3 regions of the Streptomyces sp. NBC_00376 genome follow, and region 1 is predicted to be linked to each of the others. Evidence: riboswitches for the same ligand, from Rfam matches in the RefSeq annotation. Region 1 holds a riboswitch; each other region holds the start of a gene.
The links. A riboswitch is a leader RNA that binds a small molecule or an ion and turns the genes downstream of it on or off. The one in region 1 is predicted to bind cyclic di-AMP.

Region 1 (7,706 bases):
GCCATAGAGCTGGGCGAACGTCCTGACCGCCGCCTCGGTGTGGTCGTGGCCCTCGGCGTTGTAGATGTCCTGGATGGCCTTCTTCGCGCCGGGCTGCGCGGATTTCGGCATGGCGTCCAGGACATTTGCGGTCTTGTGAACCCAACACCGTTGCTCGCGGGTGGCGGGGAATAGCTCGGCCAGAGCCTTCCAGAAGCCCAGGGCGCCCTCCCCGACCGCGAGCACCGGGGCTCGCATGCCCGTGCGGGCGCAGTCCCGCAGCAGGTCAGCCCACGACTCGGCGGACTCGCGGTAGCCGTCCTTGAGCGCGACCGGCTCCTTGGAGCCGTCAGCCCGGGCCCCGATGAGCACCAGCACGCACGCCTTGGCCTCCTCCAGGCGGACGTTGAGGTGGATGCCGTCGGTCCACACGTACACGTAGTCGACCTCGGACGAATCGCGGTCCTTGAAGCCGGCGTGGTCGGCCTGCCACTGCGCCGTCAGCCGGGTGACCGTCGTCGCCGAGAGCCCGGCGGAGGAGCCGAGGAACTGCTCCAGAGCGGGCACGAAGTCGCCAGAGGACAGGCCATGCAAGTAGAGCAGGGTCAACACCTCGCTGATCTTCGGGGACTTGCGGCACCACGGAGGCAGGATCGCTGAAGAGAACCGCTTACGCTCACCGGTCTGTTCGCCGACGCGCTTGTCGTTCACCCGCGGCGCCTTCATCTCGACCACGCCGGCCGCGGTGGTGACCTGCCGGGGCTGGTGATAGCCGTTGCGGACCACCAGACGTCGCCCCCTGCAGTCGCGCTCATCGGCCAACTCAGCCATACGCGTTGGCTTCGGCCTCCCGTGCGACGGCCAACATCCGCCGAGCGCCTTCCCGAACAACCTCATCCAACAGCGAACTGCCACTCGGCCTGGCGCCGTTCTCGTTGACTACCGTGAGCACGGGCGCGCCTTCCCGGCCGACGCGGCAACGTCGACCTTGCTCGATGACCTACCGATCGATCCATCGGGAAGGTACGCCTCCTTCCGTCACGAGTGATCCACAGGTACTGAGCATCGCTCGCCGACGCGGATCTCGTGGTCGTCGGCCGCTGTATCCGCTGGTCCCCCTGGGAAGCCACATCGACCCGATCGCCCACGCGGTGATCCACCGCTCCCCGGCACCCGTCGCCGTCGTCGCCCACGACTGAACGACGTGCCCGACACGGAGGTTTCCATGCCGGCACCGGCACTCGGGGCGATAGCCGTGGAATCTGCGGAGTCCCTCGCAGAGAACCCAGCGACGGTCCCGGCGATGCACAACGCGTAGTCATCCGGTGGGGCTCAGGCGGAGCAGGCGCGGCATCCAACCGGAGTGACGGAGGTCGACGATGGCTCAGAACACGGCGGACGGCACGCACGGCGGCGCACAAGGAAGCGGGGCTGACTCGCCGACCTCGGAGAAGCATGCACCGCACGACCGAAAGCACGGAACCGAGGCACCCGGGGGCCGTCTCTTCCCGGGCCTCACGAATCCTCTCGGCCCGCGCGCGATTGAAGGTCTCGCGGACATGAGGTGTCTGTGCGACACGCTCGACCACGCGACCGGCCAGCTCATCGCTCGCTCGACCACTTCGGCAGCGACCTCGTCGTCAAGCCCGCCGGCCCGCGTCGCCCTGGACCAAGCCCTGGCAGCCGCCGCCTCGCGAGGTGCCCCGGTGCGCGCGGTGTGAGTGCGGCAGCGCCCGCTGCTCGGATTCCTCGACGAGCAGGCCGCGCTCGAGTCGTGTCACAGGCAGCTGCACGAAGCGACCGCTGCGCGTTCCGCCGCGTACCAGCCATGCAGTGCTGCGGGGCACCCGGCGGGTCGAGGCGCCTGATGATCAAGACGCTTAGAGAGATTGTGAGATATCCGCCCTCAGCGAACGGCTAAAACAGCCTCTTACCTGGGACTTTTAGTGGATCACCAGGATCATTCCTCCATCCTAACCTTCTGTACGTCCTGTACATTTTTCACGGAAACCGGTGCGGCCCCGTGCAGCGCCCGTACAGACCCCGTGCAGCCCCCGGAGGAAAGGCATCGCCATGCTGTTCCAACCCACCGCCCGTCACGTACTGCCCGAGTTCACCGAGCGCACATCCAACGGGACCCGCACCCTCGACCCGTACTCCAAGCTGCTCTCCGAACGGATCGTCTTCCTCGGCACCCCGGTCGACGACGCCGCGGCCGGCGATCTGATCGCGCAGCTCATGTACCTGGAGCACGACGCCCCGGACCGGCCCGTATCGCTCTACATCAACTCGCCCGGCGGCTCGTTCGGGGCCATGTCCGCGATCTACGACACGATGCAGTACCTCGATTGCGAGGTGGAGACCTACTGTCTCGGCCAGGCCGGTTCCTGCGCCTCCGCACTGCTCGCCGCTGGCGCTCCCGGCCGGCGGCACGCACTGCCCGGCGCGCGGGTCGTCGTGCGGCAGCCCGAGCTCACCGAGCCGGTGCGGGGCCGGCCGTCCGACCTGGAGATCGAGGCGCGGGAACTGGAGCGGGTCCGCGCGATGCTCACCGCACTGTTGACCCGTCACACGGGCCGCACCGAGGGGCAGATCACCGCCGACACCGAACGCGACCTCATCCTCGACGCGGCGGGCGCCAAGGCGTACGGGCTGGTGGACCACGTCCTGGAGAGCCGGAATTCCTCACTCCCGCCGCACGGCGCGAGGTGAACGCCCGATGCGGCCACCGGAGTTCCCACCCCTGCCCGCACTGACCCGCGCCGAGGGGGAGTTCATCGACCACTACCTCGAAGTCCTCGACCAGGTAGGCCGGATCAACCCGGCCCGAGGCAGCGACACCTATGGCGCACTGCGCGCCGCACAGGCACTCGTGGCGCGGTCACGGGCGCTGCGGGACGCCCTCGCCTTGATGCACGAGCGCGGCGAGGCACACATCCACGCCGCCACGCTCGCCCGGGCGCTGCGCGTGCTGGACGGGGAACGGCGGGCCGGACGCGTCACCGTACCCCCTGCACCGGGCAGTTGACCGACTCCCGCGCCCGCGTGCCGGCGGCGGGGCCCGCCCAACTCCCCCTGCCTCGCCGTCCGGCGGCCCTTCACCCAACTCCCGTACTCGACACGCCCGACGGCCTCACCGAAAATCCTCGCTCGTTCGGCGTAGGAAGTCCCTCTCCCGAGGGACCATTCAACTTGCGTTTCGCGCGTGAACAGTGAGCGGAATCCTGCCTTCCGTGCCTGGTACGAACCCCTTCCGGATCACCGGCGGAGCGTCAAAAATCACCATGCCCACCCGAACGGATCAGTCGTGAGGAGCCTCACAAATCCCTGTTCAAGCTCGGAAATCCGGCAGCCGGTAAGTCAAGATCCCTGGGACGACAAGCCCCCGCCACCGCGGCGGGGCGGTCCGGGCGGACGCCGAGTCCTGCCGCCGTCCGGATGCCTGGTCGACAGAAGTGGATCGGCAGGAGTGGAGGACCCGAGCACAACGGGTCGACCTGAACACCGGTCGACCCTCGGGGTGAAGCCGCCGAACGCGGCCGGGCAACTTCGCCAGCCCGAACCCGACAGGTCATCCTTCACAGGCGGCTGACGAAGGGTTGCGCATGACTGCGCAGGTTCATGTCCCGTCTCTGCTCGTCCGGGCCGGTACGGCCTCGGTTCTCACACTCGCCGCCGTCGGCGGCACCATGTTCGCCCCGGGCGCCGCGACGGACGCCCAGGCGGCGACGCTGTCGATGAAGGCGCTCAAGATCGCGGCATCGAAGAAGGGGTCGCCCTACGGTTGGGGGGCCACCGGCCCGAACCGCTTCGACTGCTCGGGGCTGACGCTCTATTCGTTCAAGAAGGCGGGCAAGAGGCTTCCCCGCACGGCCCAGCAGCAGTACAACCGGACGCGGCACATCTCGGCCTCGCACCGCAAACGCGGCGATCTGGTCTTCTTCCACTACGGCCGCAGCGTCTACCACGTGGGGATCTATGCCGGTAAGGGCAAGATCTGGCACTCGCCGAGGACCGGCTCCGTGGTGCGGCTGGAGAAGATCTGGACCAAGAGCGTCTACTACGGCCGGGTCCGCTGAGGCGGGGCCCGTCCGGCGGGCCGGGGCCGTCGCCCCTCCCGCGCTCAGTGCGGCAGCGGGCCGGTCACCAGCACCAGCCCCAGCGCGGTGAGCGCCGCGCCGCTGCCACCCTCGATGGCGCGCGCGGTGCGCGGCCGGCGCAGCCACCGCCCCAGCCGGTCCACGAGGAGCGCCACCGCCGGGAACCAGACCAGCGCCATCGCGACGACGATCGCCGCGAGCAGCAGGGTCCTGGGCAGCGGCGGCTGCCCGTCGGGGACGAACTGCGGCAGCAGGCTGAGGAAGAGCACCGGCGCCTTGGGATTGAGCGCATTGGTCAAGAAGCCCTGCCGCAGCGCGCGCACGCGTCCCCGGTCCGCGGGCCGGTCCTCGGGACCGTCCCCGTCCGGGGCGCGGCGCCGGGCCGCGCGCAGGGCGCTGATGCCGAGGTACAGGACATAGACCCCGCCGAGCAGCTGGACGGTACGCAACAGGGCGGGCACCGCCACGAGCACCGCGGCGAGCCCGGCGACGGCCAGGGCGGTGTGCACCAGCAGGCCGCCGGCCACGCCCAGCGCGCTGGCCACCCCCGCGCTCCGGGAGGCGAGCGCATTGCGTACAACGACGGTGAAGTCCGCGCCCGGCAGCGCGACCATTCCTGCGGCGACCCCGGCGAAGGCGATCAGTTGTGCGTCCATGGGTCCACCCTGACCCGACAGAGCCTTTAGCATGTACTTGGAATCTTCTGGGTCTGCCAAAAGGAACGCTTAATGTACGACCCGACACGGCTGGCGGCGCTGGTGGCGGTCGCGGAGGCCGGATCGATCACCCGGGCCGCCGCACGTCTGGGCTACACCGCGCCGGCCCTCTCCCAGCAGCTCGCCAAGCTGGAGCGGGAGGCGGGCGCCGCACTGCTGGTACGTCACCACCGAGGGGCCCGGCTCACGGCCGCGGGCGAACTGCTGGCCGGACGCGCCCGGCGCGTCCTCGACGAGATGGACCAGGCCCGCCATGAGCTGGCCCGCCTCTCCGGACTGTCCGGCGGACGCCTGCGGGTCGGCACGTTCACCACGGCGGGCATCCATCTGCTGCCACCGGTGCTGAGCGCCTTCCGGCGTGCCCACCCGGATGTGGAGCTGGCGGTCACCGAGTACGAACCGCCCCAGGGGGTGGCGGCGGTGGCCGCCGGCGAGGTCGATCTGGCGCTGACCCATGTGTACGAGCCGGCCGCCGCGACGCCCTGGCCCGCCGGGGTCTTCGCAGAACCGCTGCTGGTCGAGGAACTGGTGCTGATCACGGCGGTCGGCCAGATGCTGTCCGAGGGCAGCGGGAGACTGCCGGTGACCGAACTGGCGGGCCGGCCGCTGATCAGCAGCGCGCCCACGCATCCGCCGCGACGCGGGGTGGAGCAGGCGCTGGCCGAGGCCGGGGCGACACCCGCCGTGGTCTGTGAGTCGCCCGGCTATGCGCTGGTGTGCGCGCTGGTCAGTGCGGGCATCGGGATGGCAGTCGTCCCGGAGATGGTCGCCGCGATGTCACCCACGCCGCTGTCCGTACGGCGGCTGGATCCCGCCTCCTTCCGGCGGACGATCTCGGTGGTGCACCGCGGTGACCGGGCGAGCGCCGCGGCGGCGACGCTCCAGGCCCTGTTGCGCAGCGGGTTCGGGAAGGCGGGCTCGGCGCAGCGGCTGGTCGGCGAAGCGGGGTGACCGCGTCGGTGCGGCGAAACGGGATGAGCACGTCGGTCAGCTCTGCACGGGGATGCTCCATGGAAGCGCGATCCACACCGTCTTGCCGCCCTCGGCGGTGGGGGTGACGGTGAGTCGGCCGCCGCATTCCTTGGCCAGACAGCGGATGATCACCATGCCGCGGCCGTTGTCCTGCTGAACGGCGGCGGGCAGCCGCCTGGGCCAGCGGGGGTGACTGTCCGTCACCCCGAGGTGCAGCTGCTCCTCCCGCTCCAGCCGGAGGTCCACGGTGAACGTGGGCGACTGCCCGAAGGTGTGCTGGACGGCGTTGGTCGCGAGCTCCGAGACAATGAGCTGGATACTGTCGGCGAAGTCGGTGCCGGTGGCCAGACCCCATTCGGTGAGCACCCGGGCCACGTACCTGCGGGCCGCCGGGACCGAGACCGGCTCGCTCGGCAGAGTGAGGTTTGCTTCCTGATGGTCTGCCATGGCGAGCCGTCCCTTTCCCACCCGAACCGACCCGCGATCGGTACAGGTTGCGCTTCGCGCCAGATTGCCATCGATGCTGCCTTCTGGGACGGCGATCCACCAAGATATGCATATATCTATCGCTCAAAGCGGTGAACCCTGCCACGCAAGACCTTATGCGGGCGGCACACTGTCCGCTCGGCAGAAGAGGGAGGGAGGCCGCGGATGCAGCACGGCCCTGCGGTTCGACGCCGCAAGCTCGGGGAGGAGCTCCGGAGTCTGCGCCACGCGTCGGGACTGACCAGTCGGGACGCGGCGCGGATGCTCGGCTGGCACCAGTCGAAGGTGAGCCGGATCGAGACCGGGATGAGCGGGGTGCAGCCGGCCGATGTGACCCGGCTGCTGGACATCTACGGCGTGGACGACCCCCAGTTGCGGGATCTCCTTGCCGCACTGGCGGGTTCGGCGGGTGGTGGCGGCACCGGATGGTGGCATGCCTATCGAGGTCTGATCCCACCCCAGTACCGCGACTTCATCAGTCTGGAGTCCCAGGCGCGGACCGCGCGCACGCTGGAGACCTCGGTGGTGCCGGGTCTGTTGCAGACGGCCGAATACGCGCGTGCGGTGACCCGGGCCTCGTTGGACGGGCTGCCGGCCGGCCAGCTGGACTCCCTGGTGGAGGTGCGGCTCGCCAGGCAGGGGGTGCTGCGGACCGATCCGCCGCTGCGGCTGAGCGCGGTGCTCGACGAGGCGGTGCTACGGCGCGAGGTCGGCGGCTGCCGGGTGATGCGGGAGCAGCTGCGCCATCTGACCCGGGTGGCCCAACTTCCCCATGTGCAGCTCCAGTTGCTTCCGTTCTCGATGGGCGCCTATGCCGGCCTCACCGGGCCTTTCGTTATCTTCTCATTTCCGAGCACTTCTGATCTGGATGTGGTTGTTCTCGACCATTTGACGAGTAGCCTCTACCTGGAGCGGAAAGAAGACCTTGAGGCGTACAGCTCGGCCTTCCGCACGATGCAGGCTCACGCGCTGTCGCCGGAGCACTCGTTGGACCTCATCGCCGCGATCGAACGCGACGGTCAGTGACCCCGGACCGCCCGAGGGGGGCGTCATGTCGGATTGCCTCGCACAGCACGGCTTACGGTGGCGGCGCAGCAGCCGCAGCACGGGTATGAACAACTGTGTGGAAGCCGCACCGTTCGGTGACGGGCGGCTGGCCGTGCGGGACTCCAAGGATGTGTCCAGACCACCGCTGCGGTTCTCCGCGGCGGCCTGGACCTCGTTCGTCGTCGGCCTGCACCGGGGGCCGGCCGGCTGACGGGAGCGGTCGAGACCCCTCCGGTCGGCTGACGGAAGCGGCCCGGACCTCTCCGGTCGGCCGACGGAGCGGTCCGTACCTCGCCGGTCAGCCGGCGGGAGCGGTCCGCCGCACGACCGACACGGCGGTGGCGATCTGGTCCTCGGTCAGGTCGGCCCGCGCCGTCAGCCGCAGCCGGGACACCCCGTCCGGCAC
Region 2 (7,706 bases), 6.5 Mb from region 1:
GGTTCCGGCCGGGCGATGCAAGCGCTCCGCGTCCGGGTCCCGCAGGCCGCGCAGAGCGATCTCGTCCGCGTCCATCCCGGCGAGGAATGGCTGTACGTGCTCACCGGACACCTGAGGGTCTGGCTCGGGGAGACCGTGCACGACCTCGCCCCCGGCGACAGCGCGCACTTCGACTCGCTCACCCCGCACCGGATCACGGCCGTCGACCGCGACGGTGCCGAGCTGCTCTTCGTCCACACCCTGCTGCAGAGCCCCGCCGCCGAGCTGTGCCTCGGCAGCGGTATCCACCGTCGCTGAGACCGGCTCCCCCGGTCGCCAGAGAGGACCGTCATGTCCGATTCAGAGAACTTCGACCCGCTGGGGTCCAGCAAGAACTACGAGGCCCAGGAGCGGAAGTTTCCGCGCGGCGTCGTGATCCGGCTGTTCGCCTACCTCATCGCCGGACACATCGTCGCGGCCTTCCTCTACATGCTCTTCGCGGTGGCCGGCAAGGGCTGACCGGGCCCGCTACCGTGCCTCGTCCAGGAGCCGGTCGCGCAGCCGGTCCCGGGTCGCGGGGGTGAGCTTCAGACCCTCGGAGAAGTAGCGGTCCGTGCTGCCCCAGGTCTCCTCGATGGTGGCGAACGCCGCCTCCAGATACTCGGCATGGGCGCCGAAGAGCGGGTTCAGCAGTTCCATCACCTCGGCCGACATGCCGTCCGCCGAGGTGTCGCTGCGCCGCACCTTGTAGCGGCGGTGGGCGTCGTTGGACTTCAGGTAGTCGGCCTCGATGGCCTCGCGCTCGACGCCGACGGCGAGCAGTGACACCGCGATCGACAGCCCCGCCCGGTCCTTGCCCGCCGCGCAGTGCATCAGGGCGGGCACGCTGTCCTCGGCCAGAGCGTGCAGCACCCGGCTGTGCTCGGCGGTGCGGTCCCGGATGATCGAGCGGTACGAGGCGATCATCCGGTTCGTCCCCTTGCCGTCGCCGAGGATCGAGCGCAGCTGCTCGACATCGCCGTCGCGGACCATGTGCCAGAACTGCGAGCCGTCCGCCGGGTCGGAGAGCGGGATGCTCACATTCCGTACGCCCGGCAGCTCGACGTCCAGCCCGTCGAGCCGGCGGTCGGCCGCGTTGCGGAAGTCGAAGACCGTGTGCAGGCCGAGGCCGCCGAGGAACGAGGCGTCCTCGGCGGTGGCGTGCGCGAGGTGACCGCTGCGGAAGAGCCGCCCGTGCCGCACCCGACGCCCGTCCACGGTGGGCAGCCCGCCCACGTCGCGGAAGTTGCGGACACCCGCCAGTTCGGGTTCCGTCGACGGGATCTGCGGCAACTGCTGCGTCACGGTGACTCCTGGAGTGTCTGATGCCGGCGCGAGTCGCAGGCAAGGCCACTCCCGCGACGATACGACATTGATTCTTCAGGCAATCATCTCGGCCTTTCCCTGTCGATACCCGGGCGAACTCCGGTTCTCCCGCATTGAATCCGCCCGGCCAATTCCTCGCCGGGCCGTTGCCCGCACCCGACCGATGGTCGATGATGTGCGGAACTGTTCGAATGTGGGGATGCGATGATCGAGACGGGCAAAACCGGCCGGACCTGGCTGCTCACCGGGGCGAGCAGCAGCTACGCACTGCGACTGACCGAGCAGGACGAGTTGGTCCATCTGCACTGGGGGCCGAGGATCGGCCTCGCGGCGGCCGAGGCGCTGGCCGCCGCACCGGAGCTGCCCTTCAGGGCCTTCGAGTCCCACCTCGACGGCCGGGAGGAGTATCCGGTGGAGGGCGGGCCCAGGTTCGTCCGCCCGGCCCTCTCGGTGCGTACCCCCGAGGTCCGGGGTACCGAGTGGGCCTTCGGCGCGGCCGAGGCGGACGGGGACGAGCTGCGGATCGGTTTCATCGACTCGGTGCACCGGCTCGCCCTGACCCTGCACTACCGGATGCGGGACGACTCCGACGTCGTGGAGCGGTGGGCCACCGTCGCCCACGCCGGCCCGGACGGCCCGCCGCTGGAACTGCTGCGCGCCGACGCGGCCGCCTGGTCGCTGCCCGCCCGCGACGGCTGGCGGCTGAGCCGGCTGCACGGGCGCTGGGCGGCGGAATCACGGCTCGAACGGGCGGAGCTGATCCATGGCGAGAGCGTCATCTCCAGCAGGCGGGGCCACACCGGCCACCAGTTCCTGCCCTGGGTCGCGCTGGACGCCGACGGCGCCGCGACCGAGGAGAGCGGCGAGGTGTACGGCTGCGCACTCGGCTGGTCCGGGTCGTGGCGGATCTCCGTGCAGCGGCTGCCCGACGGGCTCGTACAGATCACCGGAGGCGCCGGCTACGACGACTCCGGACTGCTGCGGATGGCGCCGGGGGAGTCGTACACCACGCCCGTCTTCGCCGGTCTGTGGAGCGGGCAGGGGTTCGGCGGGGCGAGCCGCGCCTGGCACGCCTGGCAGCTGGCCCATGTGATCCCGGACGCGGCGAACCTGCGGCCGGTGCTCTACAACTCCTGGGAGGCGACGGGCTTCGACATCTCGCTGGACCAGCAGCGGGCCCTTGCCGAGCGGGCCGCGGCGATGGGCGTCGAGCTGTTCGTCGTGGACGACGCGTGGTTCGGGCAGCGGACCAGCGACCGGGCCGGGCTCGGTGACTGGACACCGAATCCGGACCGCTTCCCCGGCGGGCTGAAGCCGCTCGCCGACGAAGTGCACGGGCTCGGTATGCAGTTCGGTATCTGGGTCGAGCCGGAAATGGTCAATGCCGACAGTGATCTCTATCGCGCGCATCCCGACTGGGTTCAGCACTTCCCCGGGCGGGTGCGGACGGAGTACCGCAACCAGCTGGTGCTCAATCTGGCCCGCCCCGATGTGCAGGCATATCTCTGGGAACAGCTGGACACACTGCTCACCGAAACTCCGGTCGACTATGTGAAATGGGATTTCAACCGCTGCTTCACCGACGCGGGCTGGCCGGGCGAGGGGTACCCGCAGAAGCTGTGGATCGAGCATGTGGACGCCCTGTACGCGCTGATCGACCGGCTCAGGGCCGCGCATCCCGCGGTCGCGTTCGAGTCCTGCTCGGGCGGCGGGGGCCGGATCGACCTGGGGATCCTGTCCCGTACGGACCAGGTGTGGACCTCCGACAACACCGACCCGCTCGACCGTCTCGCCATCCAGGAGGGCTTCGGGCACCTCCACCCGGCCCGGGTGATGGCCGCCTGGGTCACCGACAGCCCGAACGACCAGCTCAACGGCAGGGTCAGCTCGCTGCGCTTCCGTTTCGTGAGCGCGATGGCCGGTGTGCTCGGGGTCGGTGGGGACCTCACCGAGTGGAGCGAGGCGGAGCTGGCGGAGGCGCGGACCTGGGTGGACCTCTACAAGGAGATCCGGCCGGTCGTGCAGCAGGGCGAGCAGTACCGGCTGCGTGCGCCGCGCGGCTCACTGAGCGCGGTCCAGTACGTCCATGGGGACGACGCAGTGGTCCTGATGTGGTTGGAGGCGCAGCGGTACGGGGAGCGGCCCCCGGTACTGCGGCTGCGCGGGCTCGACCCCGCGGCGACGTACACCTGCCTGGACACGGGGGCGGTGCACCACGGTTCGGCACTGCTGCACCAGGGGCTGCACACCGGGCTCCGGGGTGATCTCGACGCCCGGGTGCTGAGGCTCCGACGGGGATGATGAGAGGCATATGTCCGTAATAGGGGCATATGCCCGAACATGGCCTGCTTATAAGGGACATGGGGGATGCCTCGTGAGCGGGATCATATCCGTGACGGTGTGTGGCGACGGGAGAGTCGGGTAATCCGTGCGCCGCGCGGAAAGCCAAGATCCTTAATCCACGGAGTGTGACCGGAATTCCGCGCCGATTTCCCCGGCGCGGATTCCCGTGTGGAACCCGTGGCTTGTTCTCGTCATCCCGACTCGCTTACGGTCACCGTCAATCCGGTCGGACCGCCTAATCCTGCCGCCGTCCGGAATTCACATCCACTCATCGCGTGGCAGGAGCGGGGGAACCAGGTAAGCCGCCGACCGGAGAAATCCGGCCGGCTCGGGGTGAAGTCGCGCTCAGCGCGGCCGGGCATCTCCAGCCCGAACCCGACAGCTCACCTCGCAGGCGCCGGAGAGGAAACACGCCATGCCCATATCGGGTAAGCACCGTCGTTCGAAGATCAGCACGATCGCCCGTGGCGTCGCCGCGGTGAGCGCCGGCGGCGCCGTCGTCGCACTGCCGCTGCTCGGCGCCACCGGTGCCCAGGCCGCGGAGCAGGCCGCCCCGGCCGCCGCGCCGCAGTCGGCTGCCGCCACGCACGCCGCCCCGGCCGCGCAGAAGCAGGCCGCCACCACGACGTACTCCGTCGTCTCCGGCGACTACCTGTCGAAGATCGCCGCCGAGCACCAGATCAAGGGCGGCTGGCAGAAGCTGTACCAGGACAACCGCACGGTCGTCGGCGAGGACCCCAGCCTGATCTTCCCTGGCATGAAGCTGACCCTCGGCGTCAAGGCCTCCGGCAACGCCGCGCCCACCGGCGCCGGCACCGGCTCGGCCCTCCCGTCGAAGGCGCCCTCGGTGGTCGTCGAGAAGTCCGCCCCGGCCAAGTCCTCCGCCGCCGCCCCGGAGTCCAAGGCCCCGGCCTCCGCCCCGGCCGTCACCCAGAACACCGGCTCCGGTTACGTCCACCCGGTCCCCGGCAATCACACCACCAACTACCGCGCCTCCGGCTCCAACTGGTCCAGCGGCAGCCACACCGGCATCGACTTCCCCGTCGGCACCGGCACGAGCGTCAAGTCCATCACCTCCGGCACCGTCGTCGCCGCGGGCTGGGGCGGCGCGTACGGCAACCAGGTCGTCGTCAAGCACGCCGACGGCCACTACTCGCAGTACGGCCACCTGTCCTCCATCTCCGTCTCGGCGGGCCAGGCCGTGAGCACCGGCCAGCAGGTCGGCCTCTCCGGCGCCACCGGCAACGTCACCGGCCCGCACCTGCACTTCGAGGTCCGCACGGGCCCGGCGTACGGCTCGGACATCGACCCGATCGCCTTCCTGGCCTCGCACGGCATCTACGTCTGAGCCGAACGGCCGGGCAGCTGAGCGACAAAGCATGACCTGAGCAACACGGAAGGGGCGGTGCGCGGCGGCGCACCGCCCCTTCTGCTTATTCCCCCTTTACCAAAAACTGACCGGGTGGTCTATCTCACCACCCGTCAACCCTTTATTACGGTCGCGTAGGTCACATTCGGCGGTGCAGGATAAGCGTTTGTGGCAGACGATTCGAGAAAAAACCAACGTGGCGTCAACAACCGACAGGGCGTCATCGGGTCGTACGCGGCGATCGGCGACAGCTTCACCGAGGGAGTCGGCGACCCCGGCCCGGACGGGACCTTCGTCGGCTGGGCGGACCGATTCGCGGTACTTCTCGCGGACCAGCTCCCGGACCCCGATACGACGGGCGCGGAAGGCTCCGCGCACGGGAATTTCAGATACGCCAATCTCGCCGTACGCGGACGCCTCCTCGACCAGATCGTCGAGGAGCAGGTGCCGCGCGCCAAGGAGCTCGCACCCGACCTGGTGAGCTTCTGCGCGGGCGGCAACGACATCATCCGGCCGGGCACCGACCCCGACGACGTGGCCGAGCGCTTCGAGCGCGCGGTCGCCGAGCTGACCGGGGCGGTCGGCACGGTCATGGTCACCACCGGCTTCGACACCCGCGGCGTTCCCGTGCTGCGCCATCTGCGCGGCAAGATCGCCACCTACACCGCCCATGTGCGGGCCATCGCCGACCGCTACGACTGCCCGGTCCTGGACCTGTGGTCGCTGCGGTCCGTCCAGGACCGGCGTGCCTGGGACGACGACCGGCTCCACCTGTCGCCCGAGGGACACACCAGGGTCGCGCTGCGCGCCGCCCAGGTCCTCGGCATCGACGTACCGGCCGACCCCGACCAGGAATGGCCCCCGCAGGCACAGCGCGGCACCCTCGAAGTACGGCGCGACGACATCCACTGGGCGCGTGAGTACCTGGTTCCGTGGATCGGCCGGCGGCTGCGCGGCGAGTCCTCCGGCGACCACGTCGAAGCGAAGCGCCCGGACCTCCTGCCGCTCTAGACGGCGGTCCGGGTCCGTGGTGCCGTCGCCCGCCGGACCCGCCTGAGCCTCAGGCGGGTCCGGCGAGCGACGGCACCACAGCCGCCGGGATCCGCTCCAGCACACCGCCCGCGAAGACGTCGTACAGCGGAAGCGTCTCCAGGTGCACGTACCCGATGTGGCAGTCGCAGACCGCCAGCGGACAGGCCCGCGGACCGAGCGCCCGCCGGTAGCTCCCGTCGTAGAGATTGCCCAGCTCCGCCGGTACGAAATGACAGCGGCGCACGGTGCCGTCACCGTCCACCGAGATGACCGACTCACCGGTCCGGCAGGGCAGCCCGGCCGACCGGTGCGGATGCCGGCTGTACGGGAAGAGCGGGTCGATGGCCGTCCAGCGGTCCGCCTCCTCGTCCGTGTACGTGTGCCCCTCCGCGGCGTTCACCCAGAGATAGACCTCGTCCGGCAGCTCTGCGCGCAGCCGTCGCGCCTCGTCGAGGTGGTCGTCGAGCCCGACCACACCGACGCTGTGGCGGATGCCGAGCGCGGTCAGCTCCCGGCATTTGTCGAGGAACCGCTCGTGCGGCGTCTGCCCCGGGTGGTACGTGCACCACAGCGCGATCTTCTCGCGGCCCGCCCCACCGGCCTCGGCCAGCCACCCCGTACGGCTGCTGATGTTGGTCTGGATCGCGACCCGGCGAATGTGCGGCAGCTGCGCCAGCTCGACCAGGGCACGGCGGTACCAGGAGCGGACCAGGCCCTCGCCCCACGGCGTGAACAGGACCGAGATCCGGTCACCGGTCTGCGCCGCGGCCCACGCCGTGAACCGCTCCAGTGCGGCCCGGTCGGCGCGCAGCTGCTCCCGGCTGTCGCGCCGCTTGGCGAACGGGCAGTACGGACAGTCGTAGTCGCACGAGGAGAGCGGCCCGCGGTAGAGGATCGTCAGGTCCATCGACGCGCTCACTTCAGTTCGTACGCGGCCATCGCGGCGCGCACCTCGGGGGAGAAGAGTTCCGGGCCCAGTGCGTCGGAGTGGGCCAGGCCCTCGGGGGAGAGCCGCAGCCGTCCGGACGCCACGGCCGACGCGTCGAGCCAGCCGCGCGCCTCGAACCGGGCCAGCTCGAGCGGGAAGTCGTCGGCCGGTGAGGTGCCGAACCGCTCCCGGTAGTCGGCCAGTGGCAGCCCCTCGGCCTGGAGCACCGACTGAAGCAGGTGGCGCCGGCGTGCCTCGTCGCCGTCGACGTACCGTCCGACCTCCGCGTGCGAGAAGTCCTCGGCGGCGGTGTAGCCGTCGATGATCGCCCGCACCTCCCGCATCTCCACCGCGTAGTCGAAGGAGTAGTGCAGCTTCGTGGTGTACGAACGGGCGCCGCACCCCAGGCCGATCATGCCGTCGGTCTGGCAGGCGTAGTCGTCGGGCCCGTCCGTCCGCGGGGCGTCGGCGCGTCGGAACATCCGCATCGACACCTGCTCGTAGCCATGGGCCAGGACGTGGTCCCGGCCCGCGCGGTACAGCCGCAGCCGCAGCTCGTCCCAGGCCGCGTCCGCCGCGGCCTCGCTGTCGGCACCGAGCCGGCCCAGTCCGGTCAGGGGGCGCACGTACAGCGGATAGAGGTACAGCTCCTCCGGCCGCCAGCCGAGCGCCGCGTCCAGCGAGGTGCGC
Region 3 (7,706 bases), 7.0 Mb from region 1:
CCAGGATGGTGTCCACGAAGTCGCCCCGTTCGAACCGGGGCACGTAGCGCGCCAGCACATCGGCCTTCACATTGCCGAACGTCGTCTCCGGCTTGGGTTCGATGCCTTCGGTGAAGGCCCTGAGAATGCGCCGCTTGAAGTCGGGGCGGGGGTGCAGGGCGACGATCGCCGCGCGGTCCGCCTCGCTGATGTCGTCGTACCCGATGCCCAGTACGTCGTACTCCACCCCCGCTGTCACGAGTGCGACCTCCGGCTCCATGAACGACGGGATCCCCGGCGTCGTGTGGAGCGCGATCGCCGTCCAGACGCGGCGGATGCTGTCCTCGGGCACACCGCGGCTCTGCAGGAACCGCCGTGCCTCGTCGGCGCTGTCCACCTCGAACCGGCGCCCGCTGGCACGGAACTCCTCGTTGAGGCCGAGATCGTGGAACATGGCCGCGACGTAGAGCAGTTCCGGGTCGAAGCTCAGCCCCCTGTTGTGTCCTTGGAGACCGCCGAAGAAATAGACGCGGCGGGAGTGGTGGTAGATCAGGTCGTCGGTGGTGTCCCGCACCAACTGGGTGGCGGCTGAGGTCAGTTCGGTGTCGGGAACCGTCACGGTGGTGGGGGCGGGGAGATCGGCGCTGCCGGCCATGGGAACTCCTTCGGCGTAAGGGACCTGTCGAATCGAACGTGAGCGACTTCGGCGCACGGGGCTCCCTGCGGCCCGGGTTCACGGGCGGGATCCGGGTGGTGCCTTGCGTGGCCGTCCACCGTCGGCCGCGTCCCGGTCCGCCAGGGAGAGATGGAGGTGGGCCAGGTCGTGCGGGACCGGTCCGTCGGGGCGGAAGAGCGGTGCGCTCGCCCCGTCGGCCGCCGTGGCCGGAGCGTCGGTGAGACGCAGACGGGTGCGCAGCCGCCCGTAGAAGTCGTGCGGGCCGAGCCTGATGACGCGGAGGCGGTGCGGTGACGCGTACACCCCGATCCAGTCCCCGGCGTCCAGCACGCCGCGCAGCTGGCCGTCGATGGTCACCGCGCCCTGCCCCGAGTGCGGCAGGACCCGGACGGCGATCGGTTCGTCGGCCGCGGCGATCACGGTGCGGTCGAAGGTCATGTGCGCCGCCACGGGCGTGAAGAGGACGGCGTCCATGCGTGGCGAGACCACCGGACCGCCTGCGGCAAAGCTGTAGGCGGTCGAGCCGGTGGGGGTGGCCATGATGACCGCGTCGGCCGAGTACGAGGCGAGGAGCCGTCCGCCGATGTAGACGCCGAGGCTGACCTGCCGGTCGCGGGCGAGCTTCTCCACGACGACGTCGTTGAGCGCGGTGACGTCCAGTGCCACGCCCCAGTCCTCCGCCGCGGCCTCCGCTTCGAGGTCGACGTGCGGGGGCGGCAGCATCGGGCGTCGTCCGTAGGCCATCAGGGCGTCGATGTCCTTGGGCACTTCGAGTACGCGGGAGGCCCGCATGGTCAGGGTCATGCGCTCATCGACCGCCGCCCGGCCCCGGTGGACGGCGTCGAGCGCCCGGACCACGTCCTTCGCCGGGACCTCGGTGAGGAAGCCGACGCGGCCCAGGTCGATCCCGAGGACGGCGCCGTCGTTCTTGGCGGCGATCCGGGCGCCGCGCAGGAATGTCCCGTCGCCGCCGAGCGTCACAATGAGATCGGGATTGCCCGCGACGTCGGCCTCCTCGCGCCCGCCGCGCCTGCGCCCGTCTTCGCGCCACACGTCGATGTCCGTGCAGGGGATGCCTTCGCGGGCGCACCAGTCGCGTACGACGCCCGCCGCGACGACGGCCTCGGGACGGCCCTGGTGTACGACGACTCCGACCCGTGCCACGCTCATCCCGTCCGACTCCCCGTGTTGTGACGACGGCCTGTCCTCACCCCACTGTGCGGGAGTCGGGGGTGGGTCCGCCCGTCGTCGGGCCGTCACGGCGCCCGGTCGGGCGATCCGGCCCGCGACGGCGGCCCGGACGGACACGTGCCCGGCCCGCCTGCGGATGGTCTCCGCCGCCGGGCCGGGCACGGCACGGAACAGGTCCGGGTCAGGACTGTGCGTCCTCCGGAATGCTGACCAGCCAGCGGGTCTCCTTGCGGGGCCGCAGGTAGAACGCCCAGTAGAGCGTGGCGACCGCCGTGATCCCGCCGGTCCACAGCAGGTACTCGGTCTCCTGCTGGGTCAGGATGTACGCCAGTACGGCGATCAGCAGGACCGGGATCGCGGGCCAGAGCGGCATGCGCCAGGCCGGCGCCTCGCGGTGCGCGCCGCGGCGGCAGAGCAGCGCGGCAACGGCGACCAGCAGGTACATCGCGGTGACGGAGACCCCGGTGACGCCGTACAGGGTGTCGAGGTTGACGAAGCAGAGCGCCGCGCCGGGAACGCCGACGACCAGGGTCGCAACCCACGGGGAGCCGAAGCGGCCGAGCCGGGACAGGGCGTTGTTGACCGGCCCGGGCCAGGCCTTGTCACGGGCGGAGGCGAACAGCACCCGCGAGTTCTGGATGACCATCACGATGCCCGCGTTGATGATCGCGAGGGCGACGCAGAGGCTGACGAAGGTCCCGACGGCCGAGTTGGACCAGGCGGCGACCATGGTGTTGAGGTCGCCCGAGGTCAGTGCCGCCAGGTCTGGGGCGCCCAGCGTGATGGCGATGACCGGGACGAGGATGACCGCCGTGGAGATGGCGAGGGTGGCGAGCACGGTGCGGGCCACGTTGCGCCGCGGGTTCTCCAGCTCCTCCGAGAGGTAGACGGCCGTGGAGAAGCCCTGGGTGATGAAGAGCGCGATGGCGAGCCCGGAGACCACCATCATCGCGGTGACGGTCGAACTCCCGCCGCCCGACGAGGCGACCGAGCCGTGCACCAGTGCCAAGGCACCGCGCTCGGAGTGCGCGAAGCCGAGTACGGCGACGACGGCCGCCGCGATCACTTCGAGGACCAGGAAGATGCCGGTGATCCACGCGTTGGCACGCAGGTCCAGCAGACCGGCGAGGGTGGCGAGCACCATGACGCCGGCGCCCGCGACGGAGGCCGGGATGTGCACGATGGGAGCGAGGTAGTCGGCCGTTCCCATGGCGATGACCGGGGGCACGATCATCACGACCAGCAGCGAGAGCACGAAGACGAGCCACCCGGCGAGCCGCCCCGCCATGGTCGACACCATGGCGTACTCGCCCCCGGCGCTCGGAATGAGCGTGCCCAGTTCCGAGTAGCAGAAGGCGACCGCGATACAGAGCAGCGAGCCGATGGCGATGGTGAGGGCGGTGTACGTGCCGAGGCTGGAGAACAGGTCCGGCACGACCACGAAGAGGGTCGAGGCGGGCGTCACGCAGGAGAGGGTGAGCAGTGTTCCGCCCACGACGCCGATGGAACGCTTGAGCTTCTGTGGGGTGGGGCCGGTCGCTGGTGCGAGCGCCTGGGGAGCGCTGAGCGTTTCGGTCATCGTGCGGTTCCGATCAACAGGTGCGGTGTTCGAGCGCGGGAGCGGTATCGCCTCCAGACGAGGACGTGGTGAGTGGTTTCGTCACTCCCAGCGCGACATGCAATCCTGACGTGATCCGCAGGTCAATAGGTGTTCACCTTCGGAATTCGTTGTTCCGAGGGCCCTATTCGACGATTTGGCGCTAACAACGCGTCAAAGCACGGGGATCGGGGGGTGCGGGAACCGCAGCCGGACCCGGTGGAAAGTTTCCCCCATTTCCAGCATCCGGAAGGGCGGGGCCGCCGGACCTGGGCCGAAGTGCGGGGCTCACGGGTCGCGCAACCGCTGTCGTGGTGCCAGCCTGGAGACATGGCTTGGGCGTCATGGACGACTTGCGGTGTGTTCTCGGGACGCGGTGGCGTGCTCACGGACGAGGTGGGTGTGCTGTCCGGGGACCTGACCGTTCACACGACCTGGGCGGATGACTCGGCCCAGGTCACTGTGCAGTACACCGGTGCGATCGACTGGTTCACCATGTCGGGCAGTCCGGTGCGGTGCTGTTCGGAGGAGGACAGCCGTAGCCTGCACGACGCGGTGGTGCAGGCGGTCCGGGGCGGGGAGGCGGCGACCGTTCCCGTACTGCCCCGCCGCGAACCACGGCGACAGGCGGCGGAACCCGCCCAGGAGTGACGCGGCCCGGCATCACCCCGGGGCGTCGCGGCCATGCCCCACATCGGAGCCGGAGTCACGGAGGGCCGCGGCGACCAGCCCCGAGATCTCGCCCCTCGACACTCCCCCGCCGCCCACCAGCCGGTCGAATACCAGCCCGTCCACACAGGCCAACAGCGTGAGCGTGCGGCCTTCGGCGTCGGCCACCCCCCGCGCACGCAGGAAAGCCCGCACGGCGTCACGAGCCGCGTTCTCCCGCGGCACAAGAATCTCGCGCAGCTCCGGGTGGCGCATGCTCTCGACCGCGCACGCGTAGCGGGCGAGCGACCGCTGCCGCCCCGCTCCCGTCAGCCGCCGCTCGACGAAACCGGCGAGCCCGTCCGTCAGTTCACCGGCGTCGCGCATCACCGGCGCCCGCTCGCCGGCCGCCTGGAGTTCCGCCTGGTCGTGCGCGACGAGCCGTCTGACGAGCGCGGTGAGCAGGGCCTGACGGGTGCGGAAGTACGCGGAGGTGGTGCACGCCATGACCCCGAATCTCGGCCAGGGGGCCTGCCAGGCACTGGAGGACGCGGCGACACTGGCCGCCGCGCTGTCCGGCGAAGCGACCGTCGAGTCGGCGCTCGGCCGCTACGACGCGGAGCGTCGGCCCCGCAGCCAGTCGGTCGCGCGGGCCGCGCGGCAGGCCGGCCGGATGGGCCAACAGCTGTCCCACCCGGCGGCCGTCGCGCTGCGCAACGCGGCGATGCGTCTCGCACCGTCCCGTGTCACGATCCGCACGATCCTCTGCCACGCCGACTGGACACCCCCGAGGCCGGGCTGACCTCGGGACGGAGCACCCGGCCGTGCGGCAGCGGTGTCGCGTACGTCAGTAGGCCCCGAAGACGTTGTCGATGGAGCCGTACCTGGCGGCCGCGTAGTTGCACGCCGCCGTGATGTTGGCGACCGGGTCGTAGCTGTCCATCGAGGTCCCGGGCACGTGGTAGGCCCGGAACGTCGGATCGATGATCTGGAGGAGACCCTTGGACGGCGTCCCGGCGGCGGCGTTCGAGTCCCAGTTGTTGATGGCCCGGGGGTTGCCGGACGACTCGCGCATGATGTTGCGGTGGATGCTGTTGTAGCTGCCCGGGATGTTGTGCTCGGCCATGACGGCCAGCGACTCCTTGATCCAGCCGTCCAGATCGTTGGCGTACTGCGCTGCCGGTGCGGCGACGCCGGCGGACTGCGCCGGAGCCGCCGAGGCGGTGTGGGCGCCGAGCAGCGGCAGCAGGAGAGCGGCGGCGCCCGTGCCCACGGCGATGAAACCGCGGGTCAGCGGGGTGGACTTGCGACGGCGGTACGTACCCGTTGCGGACATGGTGGATTCCTCTCCGTCGCCTGCGAGGTGAGCTGTCGGGTTCAGGCTGGAGATGCCTGGCCGCACACGAGCGCGGCTTCACCCCGAGCCGTTCCGGATTCCGGACCGGCGGCTTACCTGGGTCCCCCGCTCCTGCCGTGCATGGGTGGTCGGATGGCCGGACAGCGGCAGGATTCGGCGTTCCGTCCGGATTGACGGTGACCGTAGGCGAGAAGAGCCGAACGGGACAAGACCCCAATTTCCGAATGCAATTCACCCACAAGATCGATTAACGGGAATTTCGGTAATCCACCTCACACCGCACGACCCGCTCCCCTTGCGCGGAAAGGGAACCGATCCATGAGGCACAGCATCCCGCGGGCCGAACGTGACTCGCGCCACGAATTCACAAAAGCGGGCATTTCGCCCAGCGGCCGCCGAGGCCCGGTGACATTGCCTTTCCGCCCCCCGGTCGTTACAGTTTTGATGTCCTGTTGTCTCCGATTGAGGTGGACGTTGCGCATCTGAGGTTCGCGAACATCACGCCGTACGGCTTTGCCCGTGCGCCCGTCACGCAGTAGCAGTGCTTCGCACTGCCCGTGACCCCGCGTGGATGCGACCTCGGTGCATGAGCCGTCCCTCGATCTTCAGGACCGCCGCATCTCCCTCCGCTCCCCGGTCGCCGCGTGGTGCTCGCATACGAAGCCCCCTTCACTGCGCTTGCGAATGCGAGGAACACCATGGCGACACCCACCACCCCCCACGCCTCCCTCACCTGCTCGGCCCTGGCCTTCCGGTGGCCGGACGGCACCACCGTCTTCGACGGGCTCTCGCTCAGCATCGGCCGGGGGCGCGTCGGGCTCGTCGGCACCAACGGCGCCGGCAAGTCCACCCTGCTGCGGCTGCTCGCCGGTCAACTGCGCCCGTCCCAGGGGGCAGTGACCGTCGGCGGCAGCCTCGCCCACCTTCCGCAGAACATCACCCTCGACACCACGCTGCGGGTGGACCGGGCCCTGGGCATCGCCGAGCGGCGTGACGCGCTGCGCGCCATCGAGGCCGGGGACGTCGACGAGAAGCACTTCGAGACGATCGGCGACGACTGGGACGTCGAGGAACGGGCCCTGGCGACACTGGGGTCGCTCGGCCTCGGCGGCATCGAACTGGACCGCACCGTGGGGCAGTTGTCCGGAGGGGAGACCGTCCTGCTCCGGCTGGCCGCGCTGCTGCTGGAGCGCCCCGACGTCCTGCTCCTGGACGAGCCCACCAACAACCTCGATGTGTTCGCGCGCCGCAGGCTCTACGAAGCCGTCGACTCCTGGCGCTCGGGCGTACTGGTCGTGGTCAGCCACGACCGGGAACTGCTGGAGCGCGTCGACCGCATCGCCGAACTGCGCACCGGTTCGGTGAACTGGTACGGCGGCGGCTGGTCGGCGTACGAGGAGGCCGTGGCCGCCGAGCAGGAGGCCGCGGGGCGGATGTTGCGCGCCGCGGAGGCCGATGTGCGCCGCCAGAAGCGTGAACTGGAGGAGACACAGGTGAAGCTGGCCCGGCGCCAGAGGAACGGCCGGAAGGCGGAGGCCGAGGGCGGCCTCCCGAAGATCCTGGCAGGCCGCCGGAAGCGATCGGCACAGGAGTCGGCGGGCAGGCTTCGCGGCGTCCACGAGGAGCGTCTCGACGAGGCGCGCGAACGCCGGGAGGAGGCCGCCGACGCGATCCGCGACGACGCCGAGATCCGCGTGAGCCTCCCGCACACGGCGGTGCCCACCGGGCGCACCGTGCTGCGCCTGAACGGGCTGCGCCCGCGGTTCGGCAGGCTGCGCGAGGGCACCCTCCAGGTGAACGGGCCGGAGCGCATCGCGCTCGTCGGCCGCAACGGCGCCGGCAAGACGACGCTGCTGCGCACGCTCACCGGTGAGCTGGCCCCGTTGTCCGGCGATGCCAGGACCTTCGTACCGGTGCGGTTCCTGCCGCAGCGGCTCGATGTGCTGGACGACGGACTGAGCGTCGCGGCGAACGTGGCCCGGATGGCGCCCGGGGTCACCGACAACCACATCCGCGCCCAGCTCGCGCGCTTCCTCTTCCAGGGCAAGCGCGCGGAACAGCCGGCGGGCACACTGTCGGGCGGCGAACGCTTCCGTGCCGCCCTCGCGGCGACGATGCTCGCCGCACCGGCCCCGCAGTTGCTGATGCTGGACGAGCCGACCAACAACCTCGACATCGCCAGTGTGCGGCAGCTGACCGGTGCGCTCGACTCCTACGAGGGCGCGCTGCTGATCGCCAGTCACGACCTGGCCTTCCTC

Region 2: linked by a shared signal. The riboswitch ahead of OG842_RS05420 (M23 family metallopeptidase) and the one ahead of OG842_RS34280 (C40 family peptidase) in region 1 are both predicted to bind cyclic di-AMP.
Region 3: linked by a shared signal. The riboswitch ahead of OG842_RS02950 (transglycosylase SLT domain-containing protein) and the one ahead of OG842_RS34280 (C40 family peptidase) in region 1 are both predicted to bind cyclic di-AMP.

Annotation. Positions count from the first base shown of each region.
Region 1 is NZ_CP107960.1:7,628,583-7,636,288, reverse strand. It holds partial or broken gene OG842_RS34295 (IS256 family transposase) at 1-931, opposite strand, end outside; gene OG842_RS34290 (ATP-dependent Clp protease proteolytic subunit) at 2,056-2,691, shown strand; gene OG842_RS34285 (hypothetical protein) at 2,699-3,007, shown strand; cyclic di-AMP (ydaO/yuaA leader) riboswitch at 3,409-3,581, shown strand; gene OG842_RS34280 (C40 family peptidase) at 3,585-4,058, shown strand; gene OG842_RS34275 (LysE family translocator) at 4,103-4,735, opposite strand; gene OG842_RS34270 (LysR family transcriptional regulator) at 4,808-5,746, shown strand; gene OG842_RS34265 (ATP-binding protein) at 5,783-6,214, opposite strand; gene OG842_RS34260 (helix-turn-helix domain-containing protein) at 6,419-7,279, shown strand; gene OG842_RS34255 (DUF397 domain-containing protein) at 7,305-7,511, shown strand; gene OG842_RS34250 (8-amino-7-oxononanoate synthase) at 7,599-7,706, opposite strand, start outside.
Region 2 is NZ_CP107960.1:1,175,671-1,183,376, reverse strand. It holds gene OG842_RS05440 (helix-turn-helix domain-containing protein) at 1-297, shown strand, start outside; gene OG842_RS05435 (DUF6126 family protein) at 331-498, shown strand; gene OG842_RS05430 (tyrosine-protein phosphatase) at 508-1,323, opposite strand; gene OG842_RS05425 (alpha-galactosidase) at 1,549-3,645, shown strand; cyclic di-AMP (ydaO/yuaA leader) riboswitch at 3,943-4,099, shown strand; gene OG842_RS05420 (M23 family metallopeptidase) at 4,103-5,035, shown strand; gene OG842_RS05415 (SGNH/GDSL hydrolase family protein) at 5,225-6,067, shown strand; gene OG842_RS05410 (STM4011 family radical SAM protein) at 6,117-6,995, opposite strand; gene OG842_RS05405 (STM4012 family radical SAM protein) at 7,004-7,706, opposite strand, start outside.
Region 3 is NZ_CP107960.1:615,752-623,457, forward strand. It holds gene OG842_RS02920 (HD domain-containing protein) at 1-634, opposite strand, end outside; gene OG842_RS02925 (NAD(+)/NADH kinase) at 713-1,825, opposite strand; gene OG842_RS02930 (APC family permease) at 2,028-3,425, opposite strand; gene OG842_RS02935 (hypothetical protein) at 3,774-4,094, shown strand; gene OG842_RS02940 (TetR/AcrR family transcriptional regulator) at 4,107-4,598, opposite strand; partial or broken gene OG842_RS02945 (FAD-dependent monooxygenase) at 4,588-4,893, shown strand; gene OG842_RS02950 (transglycosylase SLT domain-containing protein) at 4,939-5,427, opposite strand; cyclic di-AMP (ydaO/yuaA leader) riboswitch at 5,430-5,585, opposite strand; gene OG842_RS02955 (ABC-F family ATP-binding cassette domain-containing protein) at 6,147-7,706, shown strand, end outside.